2 regions of the Lysobacter brunescens genome follow, and region 2 is predicted to be linked to the other one. Evidence: predicted binding sites of a transcription regulator. Region 2 holds the regulator's gene; the other holds the start of a gene.
The links. Region 2 encodes sigma-54, which starts transcription at its own class of promoters, with help from an activator protein. Its sites were predicted from a motif close to TGGCACGNGCNTTGC; they were not measured.
Positions count from the first base shown of each region.

Region 1: a site for sigma-54 is predicted at 4,684-4,698, ahead of glnA (type I glutamate--ammonia ligase). Genes of this name have one in related genera too.

Region 1 is NZ_JBHTIF010000001.1:560,070-570,853, reverse strand. Features, by position in the region: gene ACFQ0E_RS02415 (S1 family peptidase) at 1-1,034, opposite strand, end outside; gene ACFQ0E_RS02410 (patatin-like phospholipase family protein) at 1,252-3,453, opposite strand; gene ACFQ0E_RS02405 (Gfo/Idh/MocA family protein) at 3,559-4,545, shown strand; gene glnA (type I glutamate--ammonia ligase) at 4,738-6,147, shown strand; gene ACFQ0E_RS02395 (GNAT family N-acetyltransferase) at 6,332-6,787, shown strand; gene ACFQ0E_RS02390 (P-II family nitrogen regulator) at 7,120-7,458, shown strand; gene ACFQ0E_RS02385 (ammonium transporter) at 7,481-9,052, shown strand; gene ACFQ0E_RS02380 (hypothetical protein) at 9,130-9,990, opposite strand; gene ACFQ0E_RS02375 (hypothetical protein) at 9,960-10,784, opposite strand, start outside.
Region 2 is NZ_JBHTIF010000001.1:2,505,818-2,516,601, forward strand. Features, by position in the region: gene rapZ (RNase adapter RapZ) at 1-886, opposite strand, end outside; gene hprK (HPr(Ser) kinase/phosphatase) at 883-1,830, opposite strand; gene hpf (ribosome hibernation-promoting factor, HPF/YfiA family) at 1,957-2,286, opposite strand; gene ACFQ0E_RS11135 (RNA polymerase factor sigma-54) at 2,543-3,994, opposite strand; gene lptB (LPS export ABC transporter ATP-binding protein) at 4,134-4,853, opposite strand; gene lptA (lipopolysaccharide transport periplasmic protein LptA) at 4,853-5,419, opposite strand; gene lptC (LPS export ABC transporter periplasmic protein LptC) at 5,400-5,942, opposite strand; gene ACFQ0E_RS11155 (KdsC family phosphatase) at 5,957-6,526, opposite strand; gene ACFQ0E_RS11160 (KpsF/GutQ family sugar-phosphate isomerase) at 6,556-7,584, opposite strand; gene ACFQ0E_RS11165 (BolA family protein) at 7,773-8,015, shown strand; gene murA (UDP-N-acetylglucosamine 1-carboxyvinyltransferase) at 8,082-9,341, shown strand; gene ACFQ0E_RS11175 (hypothetical protein) at 9,403-9,858, shown strand; gene ACFQ0E_RS11180 (DUF3108 domain-containing protein) at 10,101-10,784, opposite strand, start outside.

The DNA.
Region 1 (10,784 bases), 1.9 Mb from region 2:
GTCCGGCCGGAGCGGCAGATCGCCGCGCCGATCACCGCCGGCTGGGCACCACGCACCACCAGGTTGCCGCCGTACTGGTAAGCGTTCACCCAGGGGCGCGGCATGCCCTGCGGATTGGTGTTGTGAACGACCGCGTAGTCGCTTCCGGGGAACACGCTCTGATAGATGTAGCCGACCGGCTGGCCAGTGATGTGGGTCAGGTTCTGCCCCGTCGGGCCGCAATGGCCTGCGGTGACGAAACCGTTGTTCACCCCCAAGGTGACGGCAAAACCGATCGAGCACCTGTTCTCGTAGCCGGGTCGTCCAGGTGTCGGGTAGCTGTAACCGTCGCCGCCACGGATATCGAAGGCGGTCGTGCGCGGGCGTGCGGCGGATTCCTTGAAGGTCACCATCCGACGATCGACACCCGCGACATAGACGAATTCGGCCGCACGTGCGCCAGCGCCGATGTCCGTGGTGATCACGACGCGATTGCTGCGTGGATCGACATGCCAGGAATGAATGCGCACATCCAGGCCAGTGCCCTTGACGCTGCGCAGGGGGGTACGGGAGGCATTTCGCGCCACGGCATCGAGCTTTGCCTGCGCGCTTTCGAGCTTGTCCAGACTGTAAGCGACCACACGCGTGGGCTGGGCGATACCGCGCACCATGACGGTGCCCGGGTGAGTGGAGGCGACAACGGTGCGGTAGTTGCCCTTGGCGTCGCGTTCCAGCCACGTACCGGCGTATCGGGCACCCAGGCGGGTGCGGGCCTCGCGTTCGGCGCTGGCGGCGAGGCGTTCCGCGTCGAGGTACTGCGGGATCTGCTGCGGCTGGATGTTCAAGTCGCGCTGCATGGCGAACCGCAACTGCGTCGGCAGGGTGTCGGGGGAGGGCGGTGCCGCCGACGCGGTGGCGGCGACGAGCAGCGAAACGACGAGGACACCTGCAGACGTACGGGGATTGCGCATCGAAAACTCCTTTTTCAGGGGGATGCGGACGCGGGTCGATCCCGCGCCGGTCCGCATGGCGCCTTCGGCGACGACGTGCGACATCGAGGCGTGGAATCATTCCCGCGCACCGACATCGGACGTGTCTCCGTCGTATCGACGGCTTCGCGAGGCCGTCGGTACGTACGCATCCATGCGTGACGTGCACAGCGTATGCGGATCCTGTCTCGGTGGATGCGATGTGCCGGAGCCGTCGGGCGGCTGCACACGACCGCTCATCCGCAGCGCGCGAAACCCTGCGCGATCGAAACCCTGCGCGACCTCAGTCCGGTTGCCCCAGCCGGAAGAACACGGCTTCCTCGCCGCCTTCGGCGAGGCCAAGGCCGAAGTAGATCGGGCCCAGCGGCGTGTCCAGCGCGGTGTAGACGCTGCCGCCGAAGATCGTGCGTTCCAGCGAGGGCTCCTGGCCGCGTCCCCACAGCTGGCCGGCTTCGAGCGAGCCGCCGACGAACAGCGGGTACTCCATCACCTGCGCCAGCGGATAGTTGAACTGCAGCGTGCCCAGGGCCGCGCCGTTGCCGCGCAGGGTGTCGATGCCGTAGCCGGACAGGCGGAACGGGCCGCCGAGCGTGGCCACGTCCTCGAACGCGCTGCCGCGCCGGTCGTGGCTGCGCAGGCCCAGCTGCCAGCGTCCGCCGAGGCCGGTGAAGGCGAGGTTCGCGTTGAAGCGCGAGGTGAAGCCGCGGGTTTCGGCATCGAGGATGGGCAGGTAGCGGGTGTGCCGCGCCTGCACGTACCAGCCCTTCGACGGGAATTCGGCGTCGTCCTGGGTGTCGACCACGAAGTTCAGGTCGAGGCCCGCGCTGGTGGTGGTGCGCGGGATCGTGGTGCTGACCGAGTCGCGGCGCAGGTCGAAGTGGTTGCGCCGCGCGAACGGCGCGATCGAGGCTTCGCCCCAGTCGCCGAACACCGCGCCCAGCCCGGTGCGCGCCTGCCAGAAGCTGTAGCGGTACTCGCCTGTGGTGTTGCCGCCGTCGAGCAGGGTCTCGTTCTCGCCGCGCCATTCCAGCGAGGGCCGGAAGAACACGGTGCGCTGCAGGGTGAGCGGCTGGTGCAGTTCGGCGAAGGCGCGGTTGCGGTCGCCGATGCGTGCTTCCAGCAGCAGCTCGCCGCCGAAGCGGTTGAGTTCGCGCCGACCGTAGCGCGCGCCGAGCTGGTATTCGCCCTGGCCCTCGAAGTCGTCCTGCATCAGCAGGCCGAGCTTGAGCGTGCCGTCCTCTTCCCAGCGACGGCTGCGCGCGACGTAGGTCAGCACGGTGTCGTCGCAGTCGTCCGATTCGATCGTGTAGTAGACGCGCGAGAACTCGCCGAGACCGTACAGGCGGCCGAGGTCCTGCTCGATCTTCTTCGCGTCGACGGCCTCGCCGGGCTTGGCGGACATGCGCGCGAGGATGGCTTCATCGTCGACGCCGGAGGTGTTGGCCAGCTCGACGCGGTCGATGGTGCCGATCGGCCTGAGCTTCGCCGCGCGCGCCGTCCTCCAGGCGGCGTAATCGGCTTCCGACACACGCATCGCCTGCAGCTGCGGCAACGCGGCCACGGTCGCGGCTTCGCCCAGCGCCACGCCCTTGTCCATGCCTCCGGTGAAATCGGCCGAGCCCAGGTCGGCCAGCTCGGGCACGATCAGCACGTCGCGCGGGCCGAGCCGGTCGCGCTGGCGCTGGCTTTCCTTCTGCATCAGCGCGGTGATCATCTGGTCGGTGATGCTGAAGGGATCGAGCAGCTGGTCGCGGCTCTTCAGCTTCGCCGCGATGTCGACCGCGATGATCCGCCGCGCACCCCATTTCTGCGCGATCTCGACGGGGAGATTCATCGCCACGCCGCCGTCGATCAGCGAACGCTCGCCGTAGCTCACTGGCGAGAACGCGCCGGGCACGGCCATGCTCGCGCGCACGGCGTTGACCAGGTCGCCGCTGTCCATCGCCACCGCGTCGCCGGTTTCCAGGTCGGTGCCGACCGCGCGATACGGAATCGGCAGGTCGTCGAAACGCGGGATCGTCGCGCTCGGCAGCAGCGCGGCGCGCAGCGCGACCGCCAGGCGCTGGCCTTCGAACAGCGACGGCGGCACGCCGACCTTGCCGTCGCGCAGGCCGAAGCCGCCCTTGGCGAGGAAGCTGCGGTCCTCGGCCTTGCGCCGCGCCGGGAACACGCTGCGGTCGATGCGGTCGACGAACATCGTGTTCCAGTCCAGCGCGCGCATCTGCGTTTCGATCTCGGTCGCGGTCAGGCCGCTGGCGTAGAGGCTGCCGACCACCGCGCCCATGCTGGTGCCGACGATGCAGTCCACCGGGATGCGCTCGCGTTCGAGCACCTTGATGACGCCGATGTGCGCCATGCCGCGCGCACCGCCGCCGCTGAGGACCAGGCAGGTGTCGAAGTCGGCGGCGCGGGCGGGGGCGGGCGCCACGAGGTATGCCAGGGAGAGGGCGAGGGTCGCGGCGAGCTGACGCGCGGTCTTGCGCATGACGGGGAGGCCGGATGGGACTGCCGCGCAGTCTATCGTGCCGCAGCGCGGCCCCGACTATGATCCGGCGCTGTGCCGGCATCACGGGCCCTCGGGAGGGACAGCATGAAGACGATCCGCTGGGGCATCATCGGTTGCGGTGCGGTCACCGAGGTGAAGAGCGGCCCGGCTTACCAGCAAGTGCCGGGTTTCGCGCTGCAGGCGGTGATGCGCCGCAATGGCGCCCTGGCCGAGGACTATGCACGCCGCCACGGCGTGCCGCGCTGGACCGACGGTGCCGATGCGATCATCCGCGCCGACGACATCGATGCGGTCTACATCGCCACGCCGCCGGACACGCACCTGCACTACGCGCTGCGGGTCGCCGCCGCCGGCAAGCCCTGCTGCGTCGAGAAGCCGATGGCACGCACGCCGGAGGAATGCGTCCGGATGAATGCCGCGTTCCGCGAGGCGGGCGTGCCGCTGTTCGTCGCCTACTACCGGCGTTCGCTGCCGCGGTTCGCGCAGGTGGCCGACTGGCTGCGCGAAGGCCGGATCGGCCCGGTGCGCCACGCGCACTGGACCTTCTCGCGGCCGCCGAAGCCCGACGATCTCGCGGGCCGCAGCGGCTGGCGCACGGATCCCGCGCAGTCCGGCGGCGGCTACTTCGTCGACCTCGCCAGCCACGGCCTCGACCTGCTGATGCATCTGCTCGGCGATATCGAGGATGTCGCCGGCACGGCGCTCAACCAGCAGGGCCTGTATCCGGCCGAGGACGCGGTCGTCGCCCACTGGCGCTTCGCGCCGCAGGCCGATGGCAGTCGTGCCCTCGGCAGCGGGTTCTGGAATTTCGCCGCCGACCGGGGCCGGGACAGCGTCGAGATCGTCGGCCGCGACGGAACCCTGCGCTTCTCCGTGTTCGACGAAGCGCCGCTGGTGCTGGAATGCGGCGGGGTCTCGACCGAGCGCGTCATCGCCCATCCGCCCCACATCCAGCTGCCGCACGTTACCGCCATCGCTCGGCACCTGCGGGGCGAGGCATCGCATCCATCGACCGGTGCCTCCGCCGCGCGCGCCACCGAGGTCATGGCGCGGATCCTGGGGCAGGGCTGAGGCGGCCTGCGTGCGCCGCCTGTCCCGGTCGGCACGCGGATGGTGCAATCCAGCCTTGGCTGCACCAGATTGGTGCGATCGTGATTCGGGGAAGCAGCTTGCCCGCGTGGAATCAATGGCTTGCGTGACGAAACTGGCTGGCACGCCCCTTGCAATGGGAGAGGCATTCCTCACCCTGCCGGAGTTTCCGAGATGTCCCTCGAACACGTCGAAAAACTGATCAAGGACCACAAGGTCGAATTCGTCGACCTGCGCTTCGCCGACATGCGCGGCGTGCAGCACCACGTGACCTTCCCGGCCTCGATCGTCGAACCCGGCCTGTTCGAGGACGGCAAGATGTTCGACGGCTCGTCGATCAGCGGCTGGAAGGGCATCAACGAATCGGACATGGTGCTGCTGCCCGATCCGTCGACCGCCTTCCTCGACCCGTTCACCGCCGACCCGACCGTCGTGCTGACCTGCGACATCCTCGACCCGGCGACCATGCAGGCCTACTCGCGCGACCCGCGCGGCGTGGCCAAGCGCGCCGAGGCCTACCTCAAGGCCAGCGGCATCGCCGACCAGGCCTTCTTCGGCCCGGAACCGGAATTCTTCATCTTCGACAGCGTCCGTTTCGCCAATGAAATGGGCCACACCTTCTTCCACATCGACTCGGAAGAAGCGCACTGGAACTCGGGCCGCGAATACGCCGGCGGCAACACCGGCTACCGCCCGATGGTGAAGGGCGGCTACTTCCCGGTCGCCCCGCTCGACTCGCTGCACGACCTGCGCGCCGAGATGTGCAAGACGCTCACCTCGCTGGGCATCGAAGTCGAAGTGCACCACCACGAAGTCGCGAACGCCGGCCAGTGCGAGATCGGCACCAAGTTCAGCACGCTGGTGAAGAAGGCCGACGACCTGCTGACGATGAAGTACGTCATCAAGAACGTCGCGCACCGCAACGGCAAGACCGCGACCTTCATGCCCAAGCCGATCGTCGGTGACAACGGCAGCGGCATGCACGTGCACCAGTCGCTGGCCAAGGGCGGCGTGAACCTGTTCTCCGGCGACGGCTACGGTGGTCTGTCGCAGATGGCGCTGTGGTACATCGGCGGCATCTTCAAGCACGCCCGCGCGATCAACGCCTTCGCCAACTCGACCACCAACAGCTACAAGCGCCTGGTGCCGGGCTTCGAAGCGCCGGTGATGCTGGCCTACTCGGCGAGCAACCGCTCGGCCTCGTGCCGCATCCCGTACGTGGCGAACCCGAAGGCCCGCCGCATCGAGATCCGCTTCCCCGATCCGATGAACTCCGGCTACCTCACCTTCGCCGCGCTGATGATGGCCGGCCTCGACGGCATCAAGAACCAGATCGATCCGGGCGAGCCGAGCAACAAGGACCTGTACGACCTGCCGCCGGAAGAAGAGAAGGCGATTCCGACCGTCTGCCACTCGCTGGACCAGGCGCTGGAAGCGCTGGACAAGGACCGCGAGTTCCTCAAGGCCGGCGGCGTGTTCACCGACGACTTCATCGACGGCTACATCGCGCTGAAGATGCAGGAAGTGACGCGTTTCCGCGCCGCGACGCATCCGCTCGAGTACCAGATGTACTACACGATCTGATGCCTCATCTCCCTCCCCCGCGCGCGGGGGGTGAGGAGGCGCGATTACGGAGCACTGCTCCGTGCGCTGACGAACGCCAGCAGGCTATGCCTGCTGGCAGGGAGGGCTGGGGTGGGGGCGTTTCGCCACCGCCAACAAACAGGTCCCTCACATGCGTTCGGGATGACAGGGGGATATCGGCATCGTGGACATCCGCATCGACGACCTGCGCGGTGTCGAGATCGCCAGGTTCCTGCAGGACCATCTCGACGACATGCACCGGCATTCGCCGCCGGAGAGCGTACATGCGCTGGATCTGGACAAACTGCGTCGTCCGGACATCACTTTCTGGACGGCGTGGGAGGGCGAAGCGCTGCTCGGATGCGGCGCGTTGAAGGCGCTGGACGGCACGCACGGCGAGATCAAGTCGATGCGCACCGCACCGGTGCATCGCAACAAGGGCGTGGCGGCAACATTGCTGCGCCACATCGTGGCGACGGCGCGCGAGCGCGGCTACCGGCGGCTGAGCCTGGAAACCGGTTCGCCCGAGGTGTTCATGCCGGCGCGCATGCTGTACGAGCGGTTCGGGTTCGTGATGTGCGGTCCGTTCGCGGATTACGTCGACGACCCCTGGAGTGTGTTCATGACGCTCGAACTGTGACGGTTCGGGCCTGACGAGAGGAACGAGGCAGACGCCCCGGGCCGGGGCGAACGAGAGTGCGGTATGCGGCCTGGCGCTCTGCGCCGGCCCACATCAGTTCAAGGGTTCAAGGCCGTGCGCGCGCTTCGACGGAAGACGCGGGCGGCGACGAGGTCGCGGGAGACGCATCGCAGCTTCCTTCCCCACGTCGGAATGCGGTGCGGTATCCCGGACGGGAGCCGGCGGGGCGGATCGACGCCTGCGTGCATCGATCCGCCACGACCGGCGTTCATCCTGGAGCGCGTGGTGCGCTTGCGCAGGCATCCGGCGCTCCGTCCACACGGGGAGAGCGCATGAAACTGATCACCGCCATCATCCGGCCGTTCAAACTCGACGAGGTGCGCGAAGCCCTGTCCGAGATCGGCGTGTCCGGCATCACCGTCACCGAAGTGAAAGGCTTCGGGCGACAGAAGGGTCATACCGAGCTGTATCGCGGCGCCGAGTACGTCGTGGATTTCCTGCCCAAGATCAAGGTCGAGGTCGCGGTGTCCACGGACCAGCTCGATGCCGCGATCGAGGCCATCCAGCAATCCGCCGGCACCGGCAAGATCGGCGACGGCAAGATCTTCGTCGTCGCGCTGGAACAGGTCATCCGCATCCGCACCGGCGAAGTCGGCGCGGACGCGCTCTAACCCACACCTCGGAGACCGTCCCATGACGACTGCCCTGTCCGGGTCGCGCGCCCGTGCATTCGCTTTCGCGATGCTGCTCGCTGCGACCACCCTCTGTTCGACCTTCCTCGCCTCCGCGCAGACCGCCCCGGAGGCACCCGTCGCAAGCGAGTCCGTCGCGGCGACATCTTCTGATGCCGCACCTGCAGACGCCGCGCCTGCCGACGCTGCACCGGCCGAAGCAGCAACTGCCCCGGCCGCGCCTGCGGCGGATGCCGCCGCAGAGGCCGCACCCGCACCCGCGCCGACTGCCAACAAGGGCGACACCGCGTGGATCATGGTCTGCGCCGCGTTGGTGATCTTCATGGCGCTGCCGGGCCTTGCGCTGTTCTACGGTGGCCTGGTGCGCAGCAAGAACGTGCTGTCGATCCTGATGCAATGCCTGGTGGTGTTCTCGCTGGTCGCGGTGCTGTGGGCGGTGTACGGCTACAGCCTCGCGTTCACCGCCGGCAACGCCTTCATCGGCGGCGGCGACCGCCTGTTCGGCGCCGGCCTCAACGGCGCGATGGCCGCGACCTTCACCAAGGGCGTGTACATCCCAGAACTGGTGTTCTTCGTGTTCCAGGGCGCGTTCGCCTGCATCACCTGCGCGCTGATCGTCGGTGCGTTCGCCGAACGCGTGAAATTCGCCGGCGTGCTGCTGTTCACGGTGATCTGGTTCACCTTCGCCTACACGCCGATGGCGCACATGGTGTGGTTCTTCCCCGGTCCCGATGCGTTCACCGACGCCGAGGCCGCGAAGACCGCGACCGCCGCCGCCGGTTTCCTCTGGGCCAAGGGCGCACTGGATTTCGCCGGCGGCACCGTGGTGCACATCAACGCCGCGATCGCCGGTCTGGTCGGCGCCTACGTGATCGGTCCGCGCATCGGCTACAAGCGCGAGGCGATCAAGCCGCACAACCTCACCCAGACCATGGTCGGCGCCTCGATCCTGTGGGTCGGCTGGTTCGGCTTCAACGCCGGCTCCGCGCTGGAAGCCAACGGCGTGGCCGCGCTCGCCTTCGTCAACACCTTCCTCGCCACCGCCGCAGCGGTGCTGAGCTGGAGCGCGGCGGAGTGGATCGCGCGCGGCAAGCCGTCGATGCTCGGCGGCGCCTCGGGCGCGGTCGCCGGCCTGGTGGCGATCACCCCGGCGGCCGGTCTGGTCGGCCTGATGGGTGCGATCGCGATGGGTGCCATCGCCGGCGTGGTCTGCTTCTGGGGCGTCACCGGCCTGAAGAAGCTGCTGCGCGCCGACGACTCCCTCGACGTGTTCGGCGTGCACGGCGTCGGCGGCATCGCCGGTGCGCTGCTCACCGGCGTGTTCGCGGCGCCGTCGCTGGGCGGTGCGGGCCTGTGGGACTACGTCACCGAAACCGCGCTCGCCGACTACAGCATCGCCTCCCAGGTCTGGGTGCAGCTGCAGGGCGTGCTGGTCACCGTGGCATTGTCCGGCGTGGTCTCGCTGGTCGCCTTCATGGTCGTGAAGTACACGGTCGGCCTGCGCGTGAACGAGGATGCCGAACGCGAAGGCCTGGACATCGCGTCGCATGGCGAGGCCGCTTACGAGCACTGAGGCGGTCGGCCTGCGACCGCATGCGTGACCGACGGCGCCGGAGCGATCCGGCGCCGTCGCAGTTTGTCGTCGAGGCTTCAGGCAGCGCCCGCGCGGATGCGCGCGAGGACGGGCGCGCGCCACACCGCGATGCCGTAGGCGCTGCCGCAGACCGGATACGCGTCGTCGTGCGTGCGCGCTTCGGCATCGCGGCCCCAGGCGCTGCCGGCGGCCGCATCGCGCACCGGGCGCAAGGCGTGCGCGCCGGCCTCCACGGCGTGCGTCAGCGCCAGCACGAGTTCGGCCGGATCCGGATAGAACGGCGACAGGCTTGCCGCGCGCGCCGGCGCATCGCCGGCCCAGGCCACGGCATCGGCGAGCATCGCGGTCGCGGCGGATGCGCCCGGAAGATGGTCGAGCGACAGCGCGGCCAGCAACGCGAGCACGTTCGCGGTCGCCGTGCAGTCGATCACATCGTGGCTGCGTCCTGCGCGATGCCAGGTCGAGAAGACGCCGGTGCGCAGCCATGGCGGGCGCAGCAGCGGCAGCGTGGCGATGCGGTGCCGACCGATGGTGCGGCAGGCCGTCCGTCGTGCCGCATCGATGTCGATGCGGCCTGCGCGCACGAGTTCGAAGAGCATGATCGCGGTGTCGTCGGCATCGCCCGGCAGCGCGGGTGCCCAGGCCGGGTGTGCGTGCTCCGGCCAGAAACCGAAACCGCCTTCGCCATGCCGACAGCGCTCCAGCGCGTCGAGCATCACGTCCGGGACCGCGCGTCCCTGGCGACGCAGTGCGCGCACGGCGAGCGCGCCGACGAATCCATTGCGGTCCTCGCGCCGCTGGCCGCCGTGCTCGAACACGCCGTGCTCGAACATGCTGGGCACGATGCCGTCGGCATCGACGCCGTCCGGCCACGTCGACGCGCGGCTCAGGTCGGGCGCAGGCCGCACTGCAGCCATGTCCTGCCCTTCACGTCGATGCCCGCGCCGACCATGCCGTGTCGCCAGGCGCCGTCGTCGCTGCCGGCGACGAGCGCGGCATGGACCGCGCGCGGCGCGCCATCGCAGAGTGCGCCGAGCGTGGTGGCCGCTTCGGTGTCGTCGCGGAACAGTGCCTTGGCGAAGATGAACCAGGTCAGCGCGAGCGCGCGGCCTTCGGCATCGAGCGTGAGGCTCAGTCCCGAAGGCCGGGGCAGCTCCTGCCGGCGGGTCAGGGCGGCGAGCAGCGTCTCCAGCGCCGCGCCGTTTCCGGTCACGGCATCGGCGAGCCGGCCGACCGTCGCGCGATCCAGCGATGTCCCCTGGCCGTAATACTCGCGGCTGCCATCGACGTTCAGGCCGACCATGCGCCAGGCCATGCCGTCGGCGCGCAGCAACGGGTGGTGATGGCGGTCGGGCAGCGCGATGCCTGCAGGCAGCTCCACGTAGAGCTTGCCGACCGTGTCGTGGGCATGGCGCATGCCGAGCCAGGCCCCGTACTTCAGTCGTGCGTCGCGCTGGAGCCGATGCCACGGCGCCAGGTCGATGCGCTCCCGGTCGGGCAGGTGGGCAGCGGCGATGGCCAGTCGCGCGCGCTCATCGGATTCCGGCGCCGCGACCTCGGCCGTCCAGCGCACCGCGGTCTCGCGCGACGACCACGCGAACTCCATCGGCATGCCCGATGAGGTGAGCCGACTGAAGCGCCACGCCATCTCCGGCCACAGGCTGTCGCCGATCGGCGACAGCACGCGGCGCAGCCAGGCCTCCGCGATCGT
Region 2 (10,784 bases):
ACTCCCGATGATACGTCGCGACCTCGCGCCAGCCCTTGTCGCGGGCGTGTGCGGCGAGGGTTTCGGCGAGGTAGACCGAGCGGTGCTTGCCGCCGGTGCAGCCGAAGGCGACCGTGATGTAGCTGCGGGTGTCGGCCTGGATGCGCGGCATCCAGGTATCGAGGAAAGTCGTGACCTGGGCGACGTATTCGCCGACTTCCGGTTGCGCGGCGAGATAGTCGCGCACGCCCTGGTCGCGTCCGGACAGCGGGCGCAGCCTCGCGTCCCAGTGCGGATTGGGCAGGCAGCGCGCGTCGAAGACGAAGTCGGCGTCGGCGGGCACGCCGCGGCGGTAGGCGAAGGATTCGAACAGCAGCGAGACCGGGCGTTCCGCCGCGAGGTCCAGTTCTGCGATCACGCGCCGGCGCATTTGGTGGACGTTGGTCTCGCTGGTGTCGATGCTGATGTCGGCCAGTGCGCGCAGCGGCTTCAGCATGCGCCGTTCCAGCGCGATCGCGTCGTGCAGGGTCAGGCCGAGGTGGCTCAGCGGATGGCGGCGACGGGTTTCGGCGTAACGCTTGATCAGCACATCGTCGCTGGCGTCGAAGAATACGAGTTTCGGATCGAGGCCCAGTTCGCCGGCCTTGGACAGCAGCGAGGGCAGGGTCGAGAGATCGGTGTTGCGGCTGCGCACGTCGATGCCGACGGCGAGCTTGGGCGGCAGGTCGCTCTTGCCGGTCGCGCTGCGCACGAATTCGGGCAGCAGCTCCGCCGGCAGGTTGTCGACGCAGTAGAAATCGAGGTCTTCGAAGGTGTGCAGCGCGATCGACTTGCCACTGCCCGACATGCCGCTGACGATGATCAGTTTCGGGTTCGCGGCCACGCGTTCGGTATCGGGCGGGGTCATTCCGCGCGCTCCAGGAAATGCGAGTGGCGGGCCATGAACGCCGCGGCCGGGTCGACGCCCTTGATGCGAAGGATGTGCGCGCGCGCAGCGGCTTCGGTGAGCACGGCGAGGTTGCGGCCGGGCATCACTGGCAGGGTGATCATCGGCACATCGAGGTCGAGCACACGACGCGAGCCGAGCTCGCCGGTGAGGCGTTCGATGCCGGTCGCCTGCGGTTCCAGGTGCGGGCGCGTCAGGTGCACGATCAGGCGCAGGTACTTGTTCCGCTTGACCGCGGTGTCGCCGAACATCTGACGCACGTTGAGGATGCCCAGGCCGCGCACTTCCAGCAGGTCCTGCAGCAGGTCCGGGCAGGCGCCATCGAGCACGTCGGGCGCGATCTGGGTGAATTCCGGCGCGTCGTCGGCGACGAGGCGGTGGCCGCGCGTCACCAGCTCCAGCGCCAGTTCGCTCTTGCCCGCGCCGGATTCCCCGGTGATCAGCACGCCGATCGAATAGATCTCCATGAACACGCCATGCACGGTCAGGCGCGGTGCGAGCTTGCGCGCGAGGTGATACTGGACGTGGTTGAACAGCTCGTGGCCGCGACGCGGCGAGCACCACAGCGGGGTGTCCGATTCCTCGGCAGCGGCGCGCAGGTCCTCGGGGCAGGGCTGGCTCTTGCTGATCACCATCGCCAGCGGCCGGAACTGGATCATCTTCTCGATCGTCTCCCAGCGCTGGCGCGCATCGAGCGCGTCCAGCCAGGCCAGTTCCTCGGTGCCGAGGATCTGCACCTTGTTCGGGTAGATGATGTTCAGGTAGCCGGCGAGGGACGGCCGGCGGGCGACGGTGTCGACGGCCTCCAGCACGCGCTCCTGCCCGCGTTGTCCTGCTACCCAGCGCAGGCCCAGGCGCTCGTGCAGTTGGTCGAACAGGTCGCGGGCGCTGATGCTGGCGTTCATGTCGGAGGTGGTGACCGAAGGTGGCGTGGAACGATGCGTGGACAAGAGAACGACCGCAGCGATGCGCGGCGGGTGCCGCCGCATCGAACTGCGGTCGTCGGTGGCGTCTTGGCGGGGCTCAGCGGATCAGCCGGCATCCCCCAACTGGGCGAGGCTTTCGCCGCGGTGATGATCGACCATCTTTTCCTTGTGCTTCAATAGCAGTCGATCCAGTTTGTCGGCGAGGAGGTCGATGGCGGCATACATGTCCTGGCCGTTGGCGTCGGCATGCAGGGTGCGGCCGGCGATGTGGACGGTGGCTTCGGCGCAGTGTTGCGGCTTGTTGATGCTCAGCTGGGTGCGGACGGTGTCCATCGGGTGTTCGAAATGCCGACCGAGTCGCGCGAGCTTGGTTTCGACGTAGTCGCGCAGGGCGGGAGTGACTTCGAGCTGGTGGCCGTGGGTTTCGATACGCATCGACGGTGTCCTCTGGATGCCGGGCCTGGGCGCACATCGCCGCGTGGGGCCCGGACGGCCACCGCCGCGATGCCGACAATGCCGTTTCCGACACTGTCGTACCGGGAGAGATCGGGCCCGCGGGCTTCGATTGCAAGGCCCTGTCGCGCCCGAACCATCCCTCGTTCACAGAGTACCCCAGCGGGGCGGCGGCGCAAGCGCGGAATGCGCTGTTTTTTGACTGCGATCAGCCCGTGCGGCGCGCGCGATCCGCGTATCAGGCCATCCGCACGCGTTCATGCGAGGCGGGAATGTTCATCGCCTCGCGGTACTTCGCGACGGTGCGACGTGCCACCGGCACGCCGGAGGCCTTGAGCGTGTCGGCCAGCTTGGCATCGGACAGCGGCTTGCGCGGATTCTCGGCTTCGATCAGCCGCTTGATCATCGACTGGATCGCGGTACTGGAGGTCTCGCCGCCTTCGTCGCTGCCCACGCCCGAGGCGAAGAAGCTGCGAAGTGGCAGCGTGCCGCGCGGTGTCATCGCGTATTTGCGCGCGATCGCACGCGAAACGGTCGATTCGTGCAGGCCCACTTCCGCGGCGACTTCGCGCAGGGTGAGCGGGCGCAGTGCCTGCTCGCCGAATTCCAGATAGCCCGATTGCTGGCGGATCAGGCAGCGCACGACCTTGAGCAGGGTGTCGCCCCGCGCTTCCAGGTGCTTGAGCAGCCAACGGGCTTCCTGCAGGCGTCCGCGCAGGTAGCTGGCATCGCTGCTGCTGGCGCGCTGGATCATGCTCTCGTAGCCGCGATGGATGGTCAGCCGGGTGTGGCTGCCGGCCAGCGCAGCGCGCCAGATGCCCTGGTGGCGCCAGATCACGCAGTCCGGGGTGATGTAGGTGTCCGCGCTCATGCCCCCGACCTGCGAGCCCGGGCGCGGGTCGAGCGACCTCACCAGATGCAGGGCGACCGCGATGTCATCGGCTGGCGCCGCCAGTTCGTGCGCCAGCCCGTCGGCGCCGATTTTCGGCAGCCGCTCCAGCGGACCGGCCACGATCCGCAGCGCCAGTGCCTTGCCCGGCGTGTCGTCGGAGAGCGCTTCGATCTGCAGGGTCAGGCATTCGCGCAGGTCCCGCGCGCCCACGCCCAGCGGGTCGAAACGCTGGATCTGGCGCAGCACCGCGAGGATTTCGGCCGGATTTGCATCGATCTCCGGTTGCAGCGTCTGCGCGATCTCCTCCAGCGGTTCGCGCAGGTAGCCATCGTCTTCGATCGCGTCGATCAGCGCGGCGCCGATCTGCATGTCCCGCGCCGACAGCCGGGTCAGGCGCAGTTGCCAGGACAGGTGGTCGTGCAGGGATTCGGTGTGGACCAGGCGGTCCATCGGGTCGAGGCCGTCTTCGTCTCCGCCCGATCCGCTGCCGGTGCCGGAACTGGTGGTGTTCCAGCTGTCCGGCGGCTCCCAGTCGGCCTCGTCGCTCTCGCGCGGCGTATCGGAGGCATCCTCGGCCGCCGGGACCGGCGCTTCCGGTGCGGGGATCTCGGGCATGCCTTCAGGCGTTTCCGCCGAAGCCTCGGCTTCGTCCCAGTCCAGCAGCGGGTTGCTTTCGACCGCCGTGGTGATTTCGGCCTCGAGTTCGAGCGACGACAACTGCAGCAGATGCAGGGCCTGACGCAGTTGCGGCGTCAGGACCAGTTGCTGCCCGAGCGATGTCTGCAGGCGAGGCTTCATGTCCCTATGGTAGTGCGATCCCGGCGCTTGGCGCGATCCTTGCGTGCAATTATTTTGAGACGCGGCTCGCGCTTCCCGGTGCGCTGTGCATGTCCTCGGATACCGCGCGGCTCTAGACGCGCGGATGCCCTGCGCGACCTTACAGGGTGAACGCGTCGCCGAGATAGACGCGACGCACGTCCTGGTTGGCGAGCAATGCTTCGGGCGCACCCTGGGCGAGCACGGCGCCTTCGCTGAGGATGTAGGCGCGATCGCAGATGCCGAGCGTCTCGCGGACGCTGTGGTCGGTGATCAGCACGCCGATCCCGCGGTTCTTCAGATGACGGATGATGCGCTGGATCTCGCCGACCGAAATCGGGTCGACGCCCGCGAACGGCTCGTCGAGCAGCATCAGCCTGGGCTTCGCGGCCAGTGCGCGCGCGATCTCCACGCGCCGGCGCTCGCCACCGGAGAGGCTGGCGCCGATCTGGTCGGCCACATGCGTCACCTGCAGTTCGTCCAGCAGGCTTTCCAGCTCGCGCTCGCGGCTCGCGCGATTCAGATCCGGACGCAGTTCCAGCACCAGGCGCAGGTTGTCGGCCACGGTGAGTTTGCGGAACACCGACGGTTCCTGCGGCAGATAGCCGACGCCGCGCTTGGCGCGGGCGTACATCGGTTCGCCGGTGATGTCGTGTCCGTCCAGCACGATGCGGCCGGCATCGGCCGGCACCAGGCCGACGATCATGTAGAAACAGGTGGTCTTGCCAGCGCCGTTCGGTCCGAGCAGGCCGACCACTTCACCCGCGTCCAGGCGCAGGCCGAAATTGCGGACGACCTCGCGCGACTTGTAGCGCTTGCGCAGCCCTTCGGCGACCAGCATCAGGGTTTGCCCTGCGTCGCCGGCTTGGCCTGGGCGGTCTTGGGCAGGATGCGCATCGTGACCGGGCCGTTGCCTTCGCCGCCGCTTTCGACGCGGCTGGTCTTGAGGTCGTAGGTCATCTTCTGGCCGCTGGTGCTGCCGCGCGCGGTGGTGACGGTGTAGTTGCCGGTGAGCACGATCACGTCGGTGCCCATGTCGTAATCGATGCGGTCGGCCTTGGCGGTCATCCAGGTGCCGTCGTCCATCTGCTGCTTGAGCTGCGCCTGGCTGCCGGTGAGCACTGCGCGGACGACATCGCCGCCGCGCTGGTGGATGTCGGCGCGGGCGGCCTGGATGTCCAGCGTGCCCTGGGAGATGGTGACGCCACCGGACAGCACGTTCACGCTGTTGCCGTCGAGCGTGCCCTCCTGCTTGCCGGCCTTGATGTCCATCGGCTGGTTGCGGTCGGTGCCGCGCGCCCAGGCGAAGGCCGGCAGTGCGACCGCGACGACCAGGGCCGAGAGCAGCATGCCGCGCACGGTGCGCGCAACGACGGAGACAGGAGTCTTAGCGACGGGCTGGGACATAGCGGGTTTTGACCTCGGATCGGAACACGTAGCGTTTCGTGGCCGTGGACACCGCAAAGCCGCGTCCACTGAGTATAGAGCCGGGCTGAACGATGGTCATCACATCGTCGGTTTCGGCCAGATTCCTGCGGGGAAACACCCGCAGGGTCTCGGTATTCATGGTCACCGGGCGCACCGTGGCGGCCGGGCTGTTGGCCTTGACCTCGCCCGACAGCTGGATCTCTTCCTGGTCGGCACTGACCCAACCCTGCTTCGAGCGGATTTCCCAGTGCTGGCCTTCCGCGTTCGGGATCAGGAACAGCGGCGTCGCCAGCGACATCGTCGCGTCGTCGGGACGGCGTTCCAGGCGCGGGGCGCGCAGGGTGAACGATTCTTTGCCTTCGCCGTCGAGCGCAGTCAGCTCGAAGTCGTGCAGCACGTAGTCCGGGCGATTGTCGGCGACGCGCGCCTGTGGTGCCGGACGCTGCTGGTTCCACACGGCCCAGCCGGCGACGAGCGCGCCGAGCGACAGCAGCAGGATCACCACGGTACGCCAGCTCACGAGACTTCCCCGCGTGCGGCAGGCGGCAGCGGATCGTCGATGCGGCCCTGCGCGGCCAACAGCAGGTCGCACAGCTCGCGCGCGGCCCCCTTGCCGGCCTTCGCGGCAGTGCGCAGTTCGGCGGCAGCGGCGGTCAGGTCGTGGGCATTGCCGGGGGTGGCGGACAGGCCCACGGCCCGCATCGCCGGCAGGTCGGGCAGGTCGTCGCCCATGAAGCAGACCGCGTCGAGGCCGATGCCCAGCTCCGCGCAGAGTGCGCGCACGCAGGCCAGCTTGTCCTTCACGCCGATGTGGCAGCGCACGCCCAGCTCGCGGGCGCGGCGTTCGGCCACTTCGCTGCGGCGCGCCGTGACGAACGCGACCTCGATCCCGCACTGGCGCAGCAGGACGATGCCCTGGCCGTCGTGGACGTGGAAGCTCTTGGTTTCGCGTCCGTCGGCGTCCAGGGTCAGGCGGCCGTCGGTCAGGGTGCCGTCGACGTCGAAGCACACCAGGCGGATGTTGCCGGCGCGCGCCATCAGCTCGGTGTCGCCGGCGGCACGGCGGGCGAGGGGCAGGGTGTCCATGGCAGCGTCGATCACGGTGCTTCCCATGCTCAGACCACCCGCGCCCGCAGCAGATCGTGGATGTTCAGCGCGCCGACCACGCGGCGCTCGCCATCGATCACCAGCAGTGCGTTGATCTTGCGGGTTTCCATCAGTTGCGCGGCCTCGACGGCGAGCGCGTCGGCGTCGATGGTGACCGGGGTGCGGGTCATCAGCTGTTCGATCCGGGTGCCGTGCACGTCGGTCGCGGGGTCGGACAGCGAGCGGCGCAGGTCGCCGTCGGTGTACAGGCCGAGCAGGCGGCGGTCGGCATCGACCACGGCGGTCATGCCCAGCCGCTTGCGGCTCATCTCCAACAGGGCATCGCCGAGGGTGGCGTCCGGCCCGACGGCGGGGATCTCGTCGCCCGAATGCATGACGTCGGCGATGTGCAGCAGCAGCCGGCGGCCGAGCGCGCCGGCGGGATGGGAGCGGGCGAAGTCGTCGGAGGTGAAGCCGCGGGCTTCGAGCAGGGCCACGGCGAGGGCGTCGCCCATGGCCAGCGAGGCGGTGGTGCTGGCGGTCGGGGCCAGGGCCAGCGGGCAGGCCTCGGCCGGGACGCTGACGTCGAGGTGCAGGTCGGCCTCGCGGGCGAGGGTGGACTGCGGACGGCCGGTCATCGCGATCAGGGTGTTGCCCTGGCGCTTGAGCACCGGCAGCAGCATCAGGATTTCGTCGGATTCGCCCGAGTAGGACAGGGCCAGGACCACGTCGCGGTCGGTGATCATGCCCAGGTCGCCGTGCCCGGCCTCGCCGGGATGCACGTAGAAGGCGGGGGTGCCGGTGGAGGCGAGGGTGGCGGCGATCTTCCTTGCCACGTGGCCGGACTTGCCCATGCCGATGCACACGATCCGCCCCGTGCAGGACAGCATGGCGCGGCAGGCGGCGGAGAACTGGCCGTCGATCCGTGCGGAGACGGCCGCGAGCCCGTCGCGCTCGACCTCGAAGACCCGGCGGCCGCTGGCCGCGAGGGCGCCGTCGTCGAGCGAGGCGGCGTCCTGGGTGCCCGCAGGCGATGTAGTGGGGGTGGCGTTCGCCATTGGGGAGCCGGCGGCTTTCCGTTACGCTAGTCGGCCAATTCTACGCACCCGCGTTCAGCTTTGCCCGCACGGGCGATGAATGCCGGTCTTCCCCTCCGAATCGAGGACGATCTCCGCGCGATGCCGGCCCCGGCCGGCGCGGCGGGCGCCTCCCGAACCCACCGGTCCGATCCGCCATGACCCTCGCCATGACCCCCGACACCATCCGCCAGCTCATCGAACAGGGCCTGCCCGGCGCCCGCGCCCACGTGCAGGGCGACGACGGCGTGCATTTCGAAGCGCTGGTGGTCTGCGACGCCTTCCAGGGCAAGCTGCCGCTGGCCCGCCACCGCATGGTCTACGCCACCCTCGGTGACCTGATGGGCGGCGCGATCCACGCCCTGGCGCTGAAGACCGTGACCCCGGCGGAAGCCGGCGTCGCCGACGCCTGATCCGAGCCTGCGCTCATCCGACGCGTCGCGTCGATCCCCCTGAACCCTCCAGACCCAGAACACTCCATGCAGAAAATCGTAGTCACCGGCGGCGTGCCGCTCCAGGGCGAAGTCCGGATTTCCGGCGCGAAGAACGCGGTCCTGCCGATCCTGTGCGCGACCCTGCTCGCCGACGGTCCGGTCGATATCGGCAACGTGCCGCACCTGCACGACGTGGTCACCACGATCAAGGTCCTCCGCGAACTGGGTGCGACGGTCGACCATGACGTCGAACGCGGTCACGTCCGTGTCGATGCGCGCAGCGTGCACAGCCACGTCGCGCCGTACGAACTGGTCAAGACCATGCGCGCGTCGGTGCTGGTGCTGGGCCCGCTGCTGGCGCGCTACGGCGCCGCCGAAGTGTCGCTCCCGGGCGGCTGCGCGATCGGCTCGCGCCCGGTCGACCAGCACATCAAGGGCATGCAGGCGCTGGGCGCCGAAGTCAGCGTCGAACACGGCTTCATCAAGGCTAGGGCCGATCGCCTGAAGGGCGGGCGCGTGGTGTTCGACATGGTCAGCGTGGGCGCGACCGAGAACGTGCTGATGGCCGCCACGCTCGCCGAAGGCACCAGCGTGCTGGAAAACGCCGCGATGGAGCCGGAGATCGTCGATCTGGCCGACTGCCTGATCGCGATGGGCGCGAAGATCGAGGGCGCCGGCAGCAACCGCATCACCGTGCACGGCGTCGAACGCCTGCATGGCGGCAGCCACGATGTCGTGGCCGACCGCATCGAGACCGGCACGTTCCTCGTCGCCGCCGCGATGACCGGCGGCCGCATCGTCTGTCGCGCCACGCGCCCGGACACGCTGGATGCGGTGATCGACAAGCTCACCGAGGCCGGTGCCGAGATCACCGAGGACGCCGACAGCATCACGCTCGACATGCATGGCAAGCGGCCGAAGGCGGTGGACATCACCACCGCGCCGCATCCGGGTTTCCCGACCGACATGCAGGCGCAGTTCATGGCGCTCAACTGCGTCGCCGACGGCGTCGGCATCATCAGCGAAACGATCTTCGAAAACCGCTTCATGCACGTGCAGGAACTGCAGCGCCTCGGCGCGGATATCCGCATCGACGGCCATACCGCCATCGTCCGCGGCCTGCCGCAGCTCAGCGGCGCACCGGTGATGGCCACCGACCTGCGCGCGTCGGCCTCGCTGATCCTCGCCGGCCTGGTCGCCGACGGCGACACCACCATCGACCGCATCTACCACCTCGACCGCGGCTACGAGCGCATCGAGGCCAAGCTCTCGGCGCTCGGCGCGAAGATCCAGCGCGTCGATTGAGGCACGCGCCGCACGCAGAATCGATCCAGGCTGTTTCCACGTTCGATCAGGAGGATCCGAAATGGGCAAGTGGATGGGGTGTTCGTCGATTGCGGCGCTGCTGCTCGCGGCAGGCACTGCCAACGCCATGGAGACCTACGCGGGCGTCATCGAGCTGCAGGATGGCGAGGCGACCTTCCGGGGCTGCGAGCGCGGGGCGAAGGCGTATCCGCTGCGCGACGCCGAGCGGGTGAAGGCGGTGGCGCAGCTGCGCGCTCGGCCTGTGCCGCAGGGCTTCTGGTACGGCGAGGTGACCGGCGAGATCGATCGCGGCGCCGAGGGCGAGGTGCTGACGGTGCTGGCGATCACCGGGCTGCGTCCGGGCATGGGCTGCCAGATGGCCGAGTCCGGGCGCGCCAATGCGAATCCGGCGATGTCGGGGCGCCCAGCAACGCAGCGCGGCACACGGACCGCTGATTCGGCGCGGCTGGGTGACGATGACGGTGGCGGTGATCTTGCGGCGATCGGCGACGAGTGACGCCTCCGGCGATCCGGGAGCGGGTCGCCGTGGATGGGGTCAGCGCGATCGATCGCTGCCTGTCATTGCAGTGATCCCGGCGAAGCTATTTTTGCCACGGATTTCGCGGATGGACGCGGATGAAGCGAAGGCGGAGTGGTTCAACGCATTCCGAAACATCCTGCTTTTCATCCGCGAAAATCCGTGGCCAATGCTTTTACGGCACGTCGCACTTCATCTGGTCGGGGTGTCGACGCATCGCTTCAGCGCACGTTCGTGATGCGCAGGTCGATGTCGTCCTTGCCGTCCTTGCGCTGCAGGATGCGCGCCGGCAGGGCCAGACCCTCGACCACCCAGATCAGCATCTGCTTGTTGCCGCTGCTGGCGACCAGTTTCGTCGCCGGGCGTGGCTTGCCGCCGACGGTCACGGTGTCCTTGCCGGCGACGGTGAAGGCCATCGGCTTGGCGCGGCCTTCGTCGACCAGGCGGTAGCGCAGCGGCTTGCCGGCGACGGCATCGCGGGCGATGGCGAGGTTCAGCAGCAGGCCGTCGACGTCGCCGGGCTGCAGCGCGACCGGGCCGGCGCGTTCGGGTTTCACGTCGCCGGTCCAGCGCGCTTCCCCGGCCGCCCAGTCGTAGACGGCGTTGCGGCGGATCTTCTTGATCAGCAGCAGCGAGGCATCGGTGCCGGTCAGCGGGCGCCAGTCGCCGTTGCGGTCTTCGAACACCGTGGTCTGGGTGAGCTGCGCGACCTTGTTCGCGATCTTCAGCGTGTACTTCCACTGGTTGCCGCCCTGCGGCTCGATGCTCATCTGGCCCGTGGCCGAGAGCCCCATGTAGCTGGCTTCGTAGTCGGCGGTGAAGGGTTCGAGGGCCTGTGCGGGCGCGACGAAGGCGCCGGCGACGAGCGTGAGCGCGGCGAGCGTGCGACGGAGGGGCAGGCGGGA